DNA from 3 places in the Georgfuchsia toluolica genome. Region 3 is predicted to be linked to each of the others. Evidence: predicted binding sites of a transcription regulator. Region 3 holds the regulator's gene; each other region holds the start of a gene.
What was found. The regulator sigma-54, encoded in region 3, starts transcription at its own class of promoters, with help from an activator protein. The targets are predictions, from matches to a motif close to TGGCACNNTTCCTGCT.

Region 1: glnA (type I glutamate--ammonia ligase) is a predicted target of sigma-54. The motif match lies at 1,800-1,815, and genes of this name have one in related genera.
Region 2: K5E80_RS10495 (prepilin-type N-terminal cleavage/methylation domain-containing protein) is a predicted target of sigma-54. The motif match lies at 1,810-1,825, and genes of this name have one in related genera.

What each region holds. Positions count from the first base shown of each region.
Region 1 is NZ_CAJQUM010000001.1:2,548,203-2,552,372, forward strand. Features, by position in the region: gene K5E80_RS12110 (rhodanese-like domain-containing protein) at 2-457, opposite strand; gene K5E80_RS12115 (cation diffusion facilitator family transporter) at 522-1,703, shown strand; gene glnA (type I glutamate--ammonia ligase) at 1,880-3,292, shown strand; gene K5E80_RS12125 (hypothetical protein) at 3,580-3,999, shown strand; gene glnL (nitrogen regulation protein NR(II)) at 4,050-4,170, shown strand, end outside.
Region 2 is NZ_CAJQUM010000001.1:2,231,154-2,235,323, forward strand. Features, by position in the region: gene K5E80_RS10490 (monovalent cation:proton antiporter family protein) at 1-632, shown strand, start outside; gene K5E80_RS10495 (prepilin-type N-terminal cleavage/methylation domain-containing protein) at 1,072-1,773, opposite strand; gene K5E80_RS10500 (ATP-binding protein) at 1,959-3,683, shown strand; gene K5E80_RS10505 (adenylate/guanylate cyclase domain-containing protein) at 3,706-4,170, opposite strand, start outside.
Region 3 is NZ_CAJQUM010000001.1:2,381,600-2,385,769, reverse strand. Features, by position in the region: gene hprK (HPr(Ser) kinase/phosphatase) at 1-334, opposite strand, end outside; gene ptsN (PTS IIA-like nitrogen regulatory protein PtsN) at 319-777, opposite strand; gene hpf (ribosome hibernation-promoting factor, HPF/YfiA family) at 829-1,149, opposite strand; gene K5E80_RS11265 (RNA polymerase factor sigma-54) at 1,160-2,608, opposite strand; gene lptB (LPS export ABC transporter ATP-binding protein) at 2,627-3,382, opposite strand; gene K5E80_RS11255 (regulatory protein RecX) at 3,385-3,822, opposite strand; gene recA (recombinase RecA) at 3,819-4,170, opposite strand, start outside.

The DNA of each region.
Region 1 (4,170 bases), 170 kb from region 3:
GCTAAGTTTGCACCCAGGGCAGGCCGTGAAAGCGCCAGCCGTTGATGCGGCCGCGATGCCCTTCGGCATTCTTGTCGCCCTCGAAGCCTTCGAGGACATTGAAGCATGGCGTGATGCCGGCTTCGGTGGCGGCCTTGGCGGCGGCGCTGGAACGTGCCCCGGAGCGGCAAATGAAGAACAGCGCCCCGTGGTTGCTGCCCGTGGCCCGCTGCAGGTCGGCGATGAAACTGGCATTCGGCACGCCGCCGGGATAACGCTGCCACTCGACCTCGATCGCGTCAGGCACGCGTCCAACCCAGGCCAGTTCCGCCGCAGTCCGCACATCAACCAGGCGTGCACTCTCGTCGAGTTGCAGAATTTCGGCGACTTCCTTCGGCGTCAATGCGCCCGCATAAGGCAACCCCAGATCGCTGGCGCGCTTCTTGGCGACGGCAAGTAGGTCATCGAGTCGGCTCATGGAATTTGTCTCCGGTACAAGAGTTGGCAAGGCTAAAATCAAGGTTTCCAGTATAGCTGCCATTATGAGCGACGACCACGCCCACTTTCATCACACGCGCAGCAGCGACGATGATCGTTCTGCCGTCGGGCGACGTATTACCTGGACCAGCGTGGTGGTTAACATCGTGCTGACCGCGATGCAGTTGGTGATCGGCTTTATCGCGCATTCGCAAAGCCTGATGGCGGATGCCATGCACACATTGGCGGATGTGGTCTCCGACGGATTTGTGTTGTTCGCGATTCGCAGCGGTTCCAAGGCGGCCGATGCCGATCATCCCTATGGCCATGGCCGGGTCGAAACGGCGGCATCGCTGATGCTGGGGCTGGTTCTGTTTGCCACCGGCGCCGGCATCCTGCTTTCTGCCGCAAGCCGATTGCAGAATCTGGGCAATGTGCCTATGGTCGGTGTTGCGGCAATGTGGGCGGCCATCGTTACCCTGATCGGCAAGGAACTGCTTTTCCGCTACATGCTGCGCGCCGCGCAGCGGCTGCGCTCGCCAATGCTGGTGGCGAATGCCTGGCATGCGCGCGCCGATGCGCTGTCGTCATTGGTCGTGGCGGCAGGGGTCGGCGGAGCGCTGGCGGGGTTCCGCTTTGCCGATGCCCTGGCGGCGGTCGTCGTCGGTGCCATGGTCATCAAGTCCGGACTCGGCTTTGCCTGGAGCGCGATCCTGGAACTGATCGACACCAGCCTCAGCGCGGACGAAGTCGATGGCATTCGCGCCTCCATCAGGGCTACGCCCGGCGTACGCGGCTTGCATGAGTTGCGCACGCGGCGCATGGGGCACCAGTCCCTGGTCGATGCCCATATCCAGGTATCGCCGCGCATCAGCGTCTCAGAAGGACATCACATCGCCGAATCGGCACGCCAGCGCGTGCTCGACCATCATCCCGAAGTACTTGACGTCATGGTGCACATTGACGCCGAGAACGATTTCGATCCGTCCCTGCGCGGCGGCAAATTCCCCGGCCGCGAAGTGCTGGTGGGTCAGTTGGAGTCGATGCTCGGCGAAGATCTCGCACAATTCGAAAAAATCGTGCTCCATTTTCTTGGCCAGCAGGTGGAAGCAGAGGTTTTTCTATCGGTGCGGATGGCGCACGATCTGGAATACTTGGGCAAACTGGAAGCTCGTCTCGCCAAATGTTTGCCTGAGAACGAATGGTTCCACAGCATCACGCTGAACCATACAATTGCACCAAAATAGTGCCGACAACACCAATGTGCCCTGCTTTGGTGCTTTGATGCAGGCATGACGCGCGAAATCGTCTTGTGGCACAATTACCTGCGGCCTGTCGTGCTCTGGCACAAAATCTGCTAAAAAGCCGTAGCATTTTCATTCCATTCACGGCTTAACCGAAAACACGTTCAGGAGAACACGCAATGACGACGCCTCAAGACGTACTCAAACTGGTCAAGGAACAGGAAGTCAAGTTTGTCGACTTTCGCTTTACCGACACCCGCGGCAAGGAACAGCACGTTGGCGTGCCGATCAAGGCTTTCGGCTTGGAGAAATTCGAAGAGGGCCATGCTTTCGACGGCTCGTCGATTGCCGGCTGGAAGGGGATCCAGGCGTCGGACATGCTGCTGATGCCGGATGCCGCCACCGCTTACATCGATCCCTTCATGGATGAGACTACGCTGGTGCTGACCTGTGACGTGGTCGAACCCTCCGACGGCAAGGGCTATGATCGCGATCCGCGCTCCATCGCCAAGCGTGCCGAGGCATACCTGAAATCTTCCGGCATCGGCGACACCGCCTACTTTGGTCCCGAACCCGAATTCTTCATCTTCGACTCGGTCGAGTGGAAGATCGACATGTCCGGTTCCTACTGCAAGGTATTCTCGGAAGAAGCCGCCTGGGCTTCGGCCGAGAAGATCGAAGGCGGCAACGTCGGTCACCGTCCCGGCGTCAAGGGTGGCTATTTCCCGGTGCCCCCGGTCGACAGCCTGAATGACATCCGTGCCCAGATGTGTCTGGCGCTGGAAGCCTGCGGCGTTGAAGTGGAAGTGCACCACCATGAAGTTGCGACTGCGGGCCAATGCGAAATCGGCACCAAGTTCGGCCCCCTGGTGCAACGCGCCGACCACACTCAGGTGCTCAAGTACATCATCCATAACGTGGCCCACAGCTATGGCAAGACTGCGACCTTCATGCCCAAGCCCATCGTTGGTGACAACGGTTCCGGCATGCATGTGCACCAGTCGATCTGGAAAGGCGGCAAGAACCTGTTTGCGGGCAACGGCTACGCCGGCCTGTCGGAAATGGCGCTCTATTACATCGGCGGCATCATCAAGCACGCCCGCGCCCTGAACGCCATTACCAATCCGCTCACCAACTCCTACAAGCGTCTGGTGCCCGGTTTCGAAGCTCCGGTCAAGCTGGCTTACTCGGCCCGCAACCGCTCCGCTTCGATCCGCGTGCCCTACGTCACGTCCGACAAGGCGCGCCGCATTGAGGTGCGCTTCCCTGATCCGGGCGCCAACCCCTATCTTGCCTTCACCGCGATGATGATGGCCGGCCTTGATGGCATCCAGAACAAAATCCACCCAGGCGATCCCGCCGACAAGAACCTGTACGACCTGCCGCCCGAAGAAGACGCGAAGATCCCGACCGTCTGCTCCAGCCTCGAGCAGGCGCTCGATTATCTCGCCAACGACCACGAGTTCCTGACCCGTGGCGGTGTGTTCAGCAAGGAAATGATCGATGCTTACATTGAGCTCCGAATGGAAGAGGTTACCCGCTTCCGCATGACCACTCACCCGCTCGAATACGAGATGTACTACAGCATCTAACGCGCATGGTCGCCAGCGCCATCCTTGGTGATGAAAATGCGCGAAAGACAAATCGAAGCCCCTCACCCAATCCCGCCCCGGGGCGGGGTTACCGATTTGCTCGCTGCGCTCGATAGTCACAATGCGCGCCGTTTTTACTTTTTCACACTAGAACCTAACTTCGCACTTCTCAAAGCGGGGCAAACCTGGCGTTTGCCCCGTCTTTTTTTTTCGCCTACACTTCACCTTCCTCAGGCATCATGCGACCCATGCTCAAAGCAACTCTGCAGATCTTGGTGATGATTTCGTTGACGAGCCCAATCGGGGCGAGCGCAAGCACGCTCTATCGCTGCAAGGATGAGTTCGGGCATGCCACTTATACGAATTACAAGGCCGACAATCGCAAATGCACGGTGTTGTCGCACGACGAAACACGCAGCAGCAGATCTGCTTCAAAGTCGGGCGGCAACACCAACGGCAAGGCCTCTCCCGCAGACTTTCCCAAGGTGGCGGGGGAGACGCAAAAAAACCGGGATAGCGATCGCCGCTACATCCTCGAACAGGAATTGGCGGCTGAGCAGAAACACCTTGAGGAAGCGCGCAAGTCGCTTACCGAACAGCCTTCCGGGGCGGGGTTGAACAGGCACAACCCATCCGTGATCGTATCGCACTGCATGAACGCAACCTGGATGCCTTGCGGCGCGAGATTTCCAATCTCAAATAAATAACCGCGCGTGCGAGCAACATAAATGGCTCGCTTTTTGCTGATCAAGGCGCCATGAACTCTTCCGAGAGACACTCGCCCCAGCAGCTGGCATTCAGCGGACTCGACCTACTGTCTTCCGCCGTCGTCGTGCTCGATGAGCGCGAACTCATCAGGCATATGAATCCGGCCGCCG
Region 2 (4,170 bases), 150 kb from region 3:
TGGCCGGCGAAGCGGTGAGCTACGGCGATTGCGCGCGACGCGAAACCCTGATCGCGGCAGGCCTTGCCAGAGCGCATATCGTTGTGATTACCTTCGCCGATTGCGAAGCTGCACTGCGAGTGCTGTCGCACGTGCGCGAACTGCGGCCGGAAATTCCTGTGGTCGCGCGGGCGGCCGAAGAGCGCGATGTCGCGCGTCTCACCGCCGCCGGGGCGACCGAGGTGGTGCCGGAGGCCCTTGAGTCCAGCATCATGCTGGCGACACATACACAAGCCCTGCTCGGCATTCCCATGCACAAGGTCATCCGTCGCCTGCGCGAGGTTCGAGAACAACAGTATGGCCTGCTGCGTGGCTTCTTCCACGGCGCCAGCGATACCGGAGAGCATCTGTCCGATGACGATCAGCCGCGTTTGCATTCGATCATCCTCGGTCAGGGCGCCCATGCCATCGGCAAGAGCATGACGGAGTTGCAGCTTGATGCGCTGGGCTGCTCGATATCCGCGATACGCCGTCGCGGCGCCAGTGGCAGCCGCGGCATGAATGAGATTCTTATCGAAGGCGACGTGGTGGTGCTGCTGGGCGTCCCGACCGCGCTGACGGCGAGTGAAGAGAGATTGCTGACGGGGAAATAATAAGGTCCGCAAGTCCAAAGCATAAATTCCGTTCCGCCTGAGCTTGTCGAAGGCCATTGTGCTTCGACAAGCTCAACACGAACGGTATGAACGTAGCGCTGCCCCAGGCATTTCATCAACAGCCCGGCGCTGTTGTGCGTTCGGGAGTCATGAGCAAATGAACATGATTGGTCATCAGCATATAGGCGTGCAGCTCGCAGCATTGTCGGCAAACTCCTTGAGGGTGTTCAGGTAGAACTGGTAGTTTCCTTCGGAGTAAAAGCAGACCGAACGATTGTTGCCGCGCTGAATGATGTGCCAGGGAGAGATAGCCGTGTGCGGCGGGGCATGGCGGAACCCCTGAGAATTTCAAATTATCAGAAAATAATCGTGGTCTGTCCCCTATTTCTCTTGGAAATAAAAAAGCCCGCCGGAGCGGGCTTTTGAACATTGTTCCGTTTTACAGGGATTTACATATTGTGTAATAGTTCGTTCCCTTTTCATCGTACGCTGCAGGAGCGGCTACCCCATTTATCTGAGCCAGTGTAGCTGGCGTTGTAGCCCCGGTCTGCAATACTGCCCTGATGCTGCCTGTAGATGGATTACCGTCATCGAGTTGGTTGTCTATGGCAATCGCGGCTTTGTCCGGAATATTGGACTCGCAAATAATGGGGCCCTTGAAGCCAGTGCCGGCACCGGCCGCCGATTGGAATGCATCTTGACCGTTCATGATTCCCAATACGCCGCTATAGGCGTTTTGCGGCGGTCCATCCAGCAAATTACCGGTGATGAATCCCGCTTGCCGCAAATCGACCCAAAACGTATAGCATTCATTAGTGTCGCCAGAGTTAGAGGTAAACACACAATCTGCCCCGGCGGTGTTTATGACTCCATCATGGTCACCGATGATTTTCCCTGTTCCAAAAGCGGCGTTGCTGGTGGTCCAACGCGTCGTTCCTTCATCATCTCCTGGGAGTCTTTTATATCTATCCTGATACCCATAGATGGCAGTTGTAGTCGAAGTGAAATCATTGATCACGTTCTTGATCTTGGCGCTATTGATCAGCTCCTGCCCCTTGAGCACCCCGCCCAGCAGCAGGCCGATGATGACCAGCACGATGGCGATTTCGACCAGGGTAAAACCAGCTTGTTTGCGAGGCATCTTATTTCTCCTGTAGGTGTTGCCCGGCAGGAATATAGCAGAATCCATGCCACGCGGGAAATGCTGTTTAGGATGGCGATTGGCCCGCTAATCCGCGTGAGTTGTCCGGTTTGTGGACGGTGGTGTCATGAATTTGGCCATACTCCGCTCAGGCGGGATTTCGGCCCCGCGATTAGAATCGGCCCATGAATAGCGGCGGCGATCATTTTTCTTCTCCCAAGGCAGTGCAATGGCTCCTATCCCGCCGGCAATTCCTGCTGGTGTTGATGTTCGCCTTGTTGCATCTGCGCCTGATGCCCCTCATCCCGCCGCCCTATAACCGGGTGCCGCTGCTGCTGCATTTCGCACTGTTTCTGCTCTGGCAGCCCTTCATCAATGCCCAGTCGAGGGTGAGCGCGCTGCATCTGGTATGGATCGGCATCGGCATCGTCATCGCCCTGCTCGACGCGCCATCGGTACTGCTGGTCGTGTGGCTGATCCTGCTCGGCGGCATTGTCGGCGGGCGGATATTTTTCTTCAGCCAGGGCGGGGTCAAATGGTTCTATCTGATGTCCTTGTCTTATCTGATCGTGATGCTCCTGTTTCATGTGCTGCCCCGCATCATTCCCGGGTCGGTGGCGAACGAAGCGCTGCTGTCGTGGTTGGCGGATTATGGTGGGGCGATGCTGCTGGTATTCATGGTGTTGTTGCCGGAGGGAAGCGAGCAGGGTGCGCAACGTGAAGCCATCGATCTGGTGTACAGCCTGTTCGTCACCCTCATGTTGTCGGTACTGGTGCTGGGCAGCACATCATTGATGTTGCTGCGGCAGATCGACTACATCCAGGCACTGATAACCGTGATATTTACCGCCGCCGTCATGCTGTTGATAGCCAGCTGGCTGTGGAATCCGGTTGCCGGGTTTTCGCGCCTGGGCGCAATTGCCTCGCGTTACATGCTGTCCATCGGTTTGCCCTTCGAGAAATGGTTGCGCTCGCTGGCTGATCTGGCCGAAGAAGAAGAAGATCCGCATCGCTTCCTTGATCGCGCCTGCCATAGTCTGGTGGAGCAGCTGCCCTGGGTGGTGGCATGTTCGTGGTCTGTCGGTGCAGCCCGATCCGACACCAGGACAGGTATCGAAGCCGGTGGCGTGAAAACCGTGTTCCGGCAGGGAGAACTGGCGTTGACACTGGCAACTCAGCAGAAACTGCCGCCGGTCATGGTGTGGCATTTCAACCTGGTGACCCAATTGGTGGCGCGTTTTTACAGCGAGAAAAAAAGCAGTCGTCAATTGCGTGAGATGGCCTACATGCAGGCCGTCCATGAAACCGGGGCGCGTGTCACTCACGACGTCAAGAACCTGTTGCAATCGCTGCACTCGCTGCTGTTTGTAATCGGCAGCGCAGACGATGAAGCGAATCCCAAGGCCCAACCTCTGCTGCGCCGTCAACTGCCGCTGATTACCCAGCGCCTACAGCAGACGCTGGACAAGCTGCGTGCGCCTGATGATGCCAGGGAAGAGGAATCGATGACCGGCACAAGGTGGTGGCGCGAACTGAGCGCGCGTTATGAAGGACGCGACATTAGCTTTGAACTGCACGGCGACCCGGGCGGCAAGCTTCCCTCTGCATTATTTACCAGTGCCGCCGAAAATCTTCTGCAAAACGCCCTGGAGAAGCGCGCGGTCGAGCCGCACATCGACATCGTGATAGCGCTCGACATGCGTGGCACGCAGCCCGTCCTGTCGGTACGCGACAGCGGCTCGGCCCTGCCGGACGAACTGGCACGGGATATCTGTCTCCGCCCACTAGCTTCGGAAAACGGCTTGGGCATCGGCCTTTACCAGTTGGCACGGCTGGCGAACATGGCTGGTTATGCACTCGTGTTAAGCAGCAATCTTCCAGGGAAAGTTCTCTTCAGCCTGCGGTACTGATTCAAGGTTCAAGAGGCAAGACTCAAGATAGAAGCTTGAACCCTGTATCTTGAGCCTTGCCCTTACTTTTTCGCCCGACCAGCTTGTACACCGACATGCTGCTGATGCCTTTTAGATTGATCATTTCCGGTTTTTCGAACTCGAACCGCTCATGCAGCAGGCGCCAGGTCTTGCTGTCGCAATGGATCGTGTTCGGCGCGCCTTCGGCGGTGATGCGGCTGGCAATGTTGACGGTGTCGCCCCACAAATCGTAGATGAATTTTTTCTTGCCCACCACGCCGGCGATGACCGGTCCGCTGCCGATGCCGATGCGCATTTTGAGGGGGGAGGAATTAACCATGAAATCGCGATGCAGCAGATGGCGCATTTCCATCGCCATGTCCGCAATCTTGTCGGCGTGATCCTCCGTGCCGTCCGTGATGCCTCCCGCCACCATATAGGCATCGCCGATGGTCTTGATCTTTTCCAGCCCATACTTCTCGGTCAG
Region 3 (4,170 bases):
ATGGCATGTTGCCGGCCTTGCACGTTGCGATCAGCGATTCGGGCAGGGGACTGCCATCGGCGACGATAATGCCGGGTGAATTGGCGGCAATGATCCCCTCGATCGGGCGACGCAGCCGCTCGGTCGGGTGTTTCTCTGCCCATGCCCACTCGGGAGCGCCAATCACCTGCAAGCGGTCGGGGTGGATCAGGTTGAGGTGCCCGACGATATCGGCCGGCGAACTGCTTTCATGGCCGAGGGTGATGGAGCGATTGAGATCGCCGCAGATATGGGTCAGTGCCAGCTTGTCGCGGCGTTCATCGAACAGCTCGGCGATGGTCAGTTGGCGACGCATTGGTCGATCAGCTCCTTGATGGCCGCTGCGTCATGAGCGGCGGCCAGTTGATCACGGAATGTCTTGCTGGAGAGCATCTGCGCCAGTTCAGACAGCAAATGCAGGTGTTTTTCGGTGGCGGCTTCCGGCACCAGCAGGACGAACAACAGGTTGACCGGCAGTCCGTCGGGAGCATCGAAAGGCACTGCAGCCTTGAGGCGAAACAGGGCGCCCACTGCTTCCTTGAGGCCCTTGATGCGGCCATGCGGAATCGCGATGCCCTGACCGAGGCCGGTTGAAGCAAGTTTTTCCCGCGCGAACAGCGCCTCAAACACCGTCGCCCGGGCGATGCCGTTCTGATTTTCAAACAGCAATCCGGCCTGCTCAAACGCGCGTTTCTTGCTGCTGACGTCAAGATCGATAACGATGTTTGAGACAGGCAGGATTTTCGCGATCTGGTTCATCGGCAGGCGTTGGCCATGAGAAACGGCGCAGTATACCCCGGACAATTCGGCTTATTCCCCGGCTTCTGGTGCGAGCTTGTCGTGCGGATGGTCGGTCACCTTTTCCTTGTGCTTGACCACCTGGCGGACCAGTTTGTCGGCAACCGCGTCGATCGACGCATACAAATCGGCGCCGGTGTCGTAGGCGTGGATGTCCTTGCCTTTCACATGCAGCGTCACCTCGGCCTTCTGCAAGAGTTTTTCTACCGAGAGAATGACGTGGACGCTGATGACGTGATCGAAGTGGCGGATGACGCGATCCAGCTTCGAGGTGGCATAGTCGCGGATGGCAGGCGTGACTTCGATGTGATGTCCGGTGATATTGATGTTCATGATGACTCCCTTAAAGCGACTTGCGCAGGTTAACCGGCGGGATACTCAGGGACTCGCGGTACTTGGCGACGGTGCGCCGCGCCACCACGATTCCCTGCTCGCCGAGGATTTCCGCGATGCGGGCATCCGAGAGCGGCTTGTGGCCGTCCTCGGCGCTCACCAACTGCTTGATCAGCGCCCGGATCGCGGTGCTGGAAGCCGCGCCGCCACTGTCGGTGGCAACGTGACTGCCGAAAAAATATTTGAGTTCAAACGTTCCGCGCGGGCTGGACAGGTATTTCTGCGTCGTCACGCGCGAGATGGTCGATTCGTGCAAGCTGAGGGCATCGGCGATTTCACGCAATGTGAGCGGGCGCATTGCCACTTCGCCGTGATCGAAAAATGCGCGCTGGCGGTCGACGATGGCCTGCGCCACGCGCAGGATGGTGTCGAAGCGCTGCTGCACGTTCTTGATCAGCCACTTCGCTTCCTGCAATTGCCCCGCCAGCCCGCTGCCACGATTGCGCTGCAGGATGTTGGCATACATGCGATTGATGCGCAGGCGCGGCATGGCCTCGCGATTGAGGCTGGCGGTCCATTTGCCGCGCAGCTTCTTGACCATGACATCGGGAGTCACATAGCGCGCCTCGGAGGCCGAATATTGCGCGCCGGGCCGCGGATTGAGCGAAAGAATCAGCGCATGCGCCGCGCGCAGGTCTTCATCGCCGCAGCCGAGCGCCTTGCGGATGCGGGTGAAATCGCGCGCCGCCAGTTGGTCGAGATGATGACTGACAATGGCCAGCGACAGTTCGCGCAGCGGCCTGGTTTCATCGTCAGTATCGAGGTTATGCAATTGCAATTCCAGGCATTCGCGCGGGCTGCGCGCACCGACGCCAGAAGGATCAAGACTCTGGACATGACGCAGGGCAATCCGCAATTCCTCGAGGGCTTCCTCCTCGGACTCGCAAAAGCCCTCCGGCAATACCGCCACCAGATCTTCCAGCGGCTGCGCCAGATAGCCATCCTCATCGAGTGCCTCGACGATGAAGTGCACGAAACCGCGGTCACGATCAGACAGTTGCGTCATGCCCAACTGCGCCAGAAGATGATCGCGCAGGCTGGACACTGCCGTCTGCGTCTCGGCGAAATCGTTGTCCTCGTCGTTGGCATCGCGCGGCGAGCCGCCGGAAAAGCTTTCATTGCTCCAAGGCGTGTCCTCGCCGTCATCGGCGCCATTGTTGGAACTTTCGGCGGGAGGCTGTTCGCTCGATTGCAGCGAGGGCATTGCCTCTTGTGCCGGCACGAAGGCGGCGCCGTCGGTATTGGGCTCGTCACGCTCAAGCAACGGGTTGGCTATCAGGAATTGTTCGATTTCCTGATTGAGATCCAAAGTAGACAACTGCAGCAACCGAATCGACTGCTGCAGCTGCGGCGTCAGGGCCAGGTGTTGGGAAAGTCTGAGTTGTAGCGTCTGTTTCATAACCTGGCGGGGGGAGCACTACATGCGGAAATGCTCGCCCAGATACACCTTTCTTACGTTTTCATTATGGACGATTTCTTCGGGATGACCAGAAGCAAGCACTTCACCGGCATTGATGATCGTGGCGCGATCGCAAATCCCCAGCGTTTCGCGCACGTTATGGTCCGTGATCAGTACGCCGATGCCTCGGTTGCGCAGGAAGCCGATGATTTTCTGGATATCGAGCACGGCAATCGGGTCCACGCCGGCAAAGGGTTCATCGAGCAGGATGAAGCGTGGTTCGGTGGCCAGGGCGCGGGCGATTTCAACACGGCGCCGCTCGCCGCCCGACAGTGAGGCTGCCCGGTTGTCCTTGATGTGGCTGATGTGCAATTCCTGCAGCAATCCATCGAGCCGACCTTCGACTTCCTGCTCGTCGAGGTTCTGCAACTCCAGGATGGCGCGGATGTTGTCGCTCACCGTGAGGCGGCGGAACACCGAGTTTTCCTGCGGCAGGTAGGACAGGCCAAGCCGGGCACGCTGGTGGATCGGCATATGCGTCAATACCGCATCATCTATATGAATGGCGCCGCCATCCGACGCCACCAGGCCGACGATCATGTAGAAGCAGGTGGTCTTGCCGGCGCCGTTGGGGCCGAGCAGACCGACCACTTCGCCGCCGTTGACATCGAAGGACACGTCCTTGACCACCGGATGCGATTTATATTTTTTGTGCAGATTGTGGGCACTCAAGCGTGCTGCCGGTTTTTCTGCCGTCGTGCTTGCTTCTTCCATGGTCACTCTGGATCCTGCCCCTTCAACAAGCGGCGTATGACATCGACGGAAAATCCGCGCGATTGCAGAAACCGCACCTGGCGCGCCCATTCGTGCGGATCCCGCGGCGCAGTGCGGAACTTGCGCTGCCAGATGGCGCGGGCGCGTTCGAGTTCGCCCGGAAGTTCCGCGTTTTCCAAACCTGCGGCGATGGTGTCGGCGTCAACACCTTTGGCGCGCAGCGTCTGTTTGAGCCGGGCAGCACCAAAGCGTGCGCCGTGGCCACGCAGATAGCTGGCCGTTGCACGCTCATCCGAGAGCAAGCCGCAACCGGCGAGATCGGCGAGCACGGCGTCGATTTCGGCGGTCGTGCCTTCGCCTTCAAGTTTTTTGCGCAACTCTGCATGGGTGTGTTCGCGTCGGGCGAGCAGGCGGATCGCCTGCTGGCGCAGTTCCTTCATTCAGTAACGGGCGCGGCTGCCAGGGCGGTGACGCCGACAGCGGCGCGAATCCTGTTCTCGATCTCGGCGGCGATTTCCGGATGATCGTTGAGATACTCGCGCGCGTTGTCCTTGCCCTGCCCGATTTTTTCGCCGTTGTAGGCATACCAGGCGCCGGATTTCTCGACGAACTTGTGTTCGACGCCAAGCTCGACGACCTCGCCCGTGCGCGATATTCCCTCGCCATAGAGAATATCAAAGTGCGCTTCGCGGAACGGCGGTGCCACCTTGTTCTTGACCACCTTGACACGGGTTTCGTTGCCGATGATTTCGTCACCCTTCTTGATCGAACCGGTACGGCGGATATCG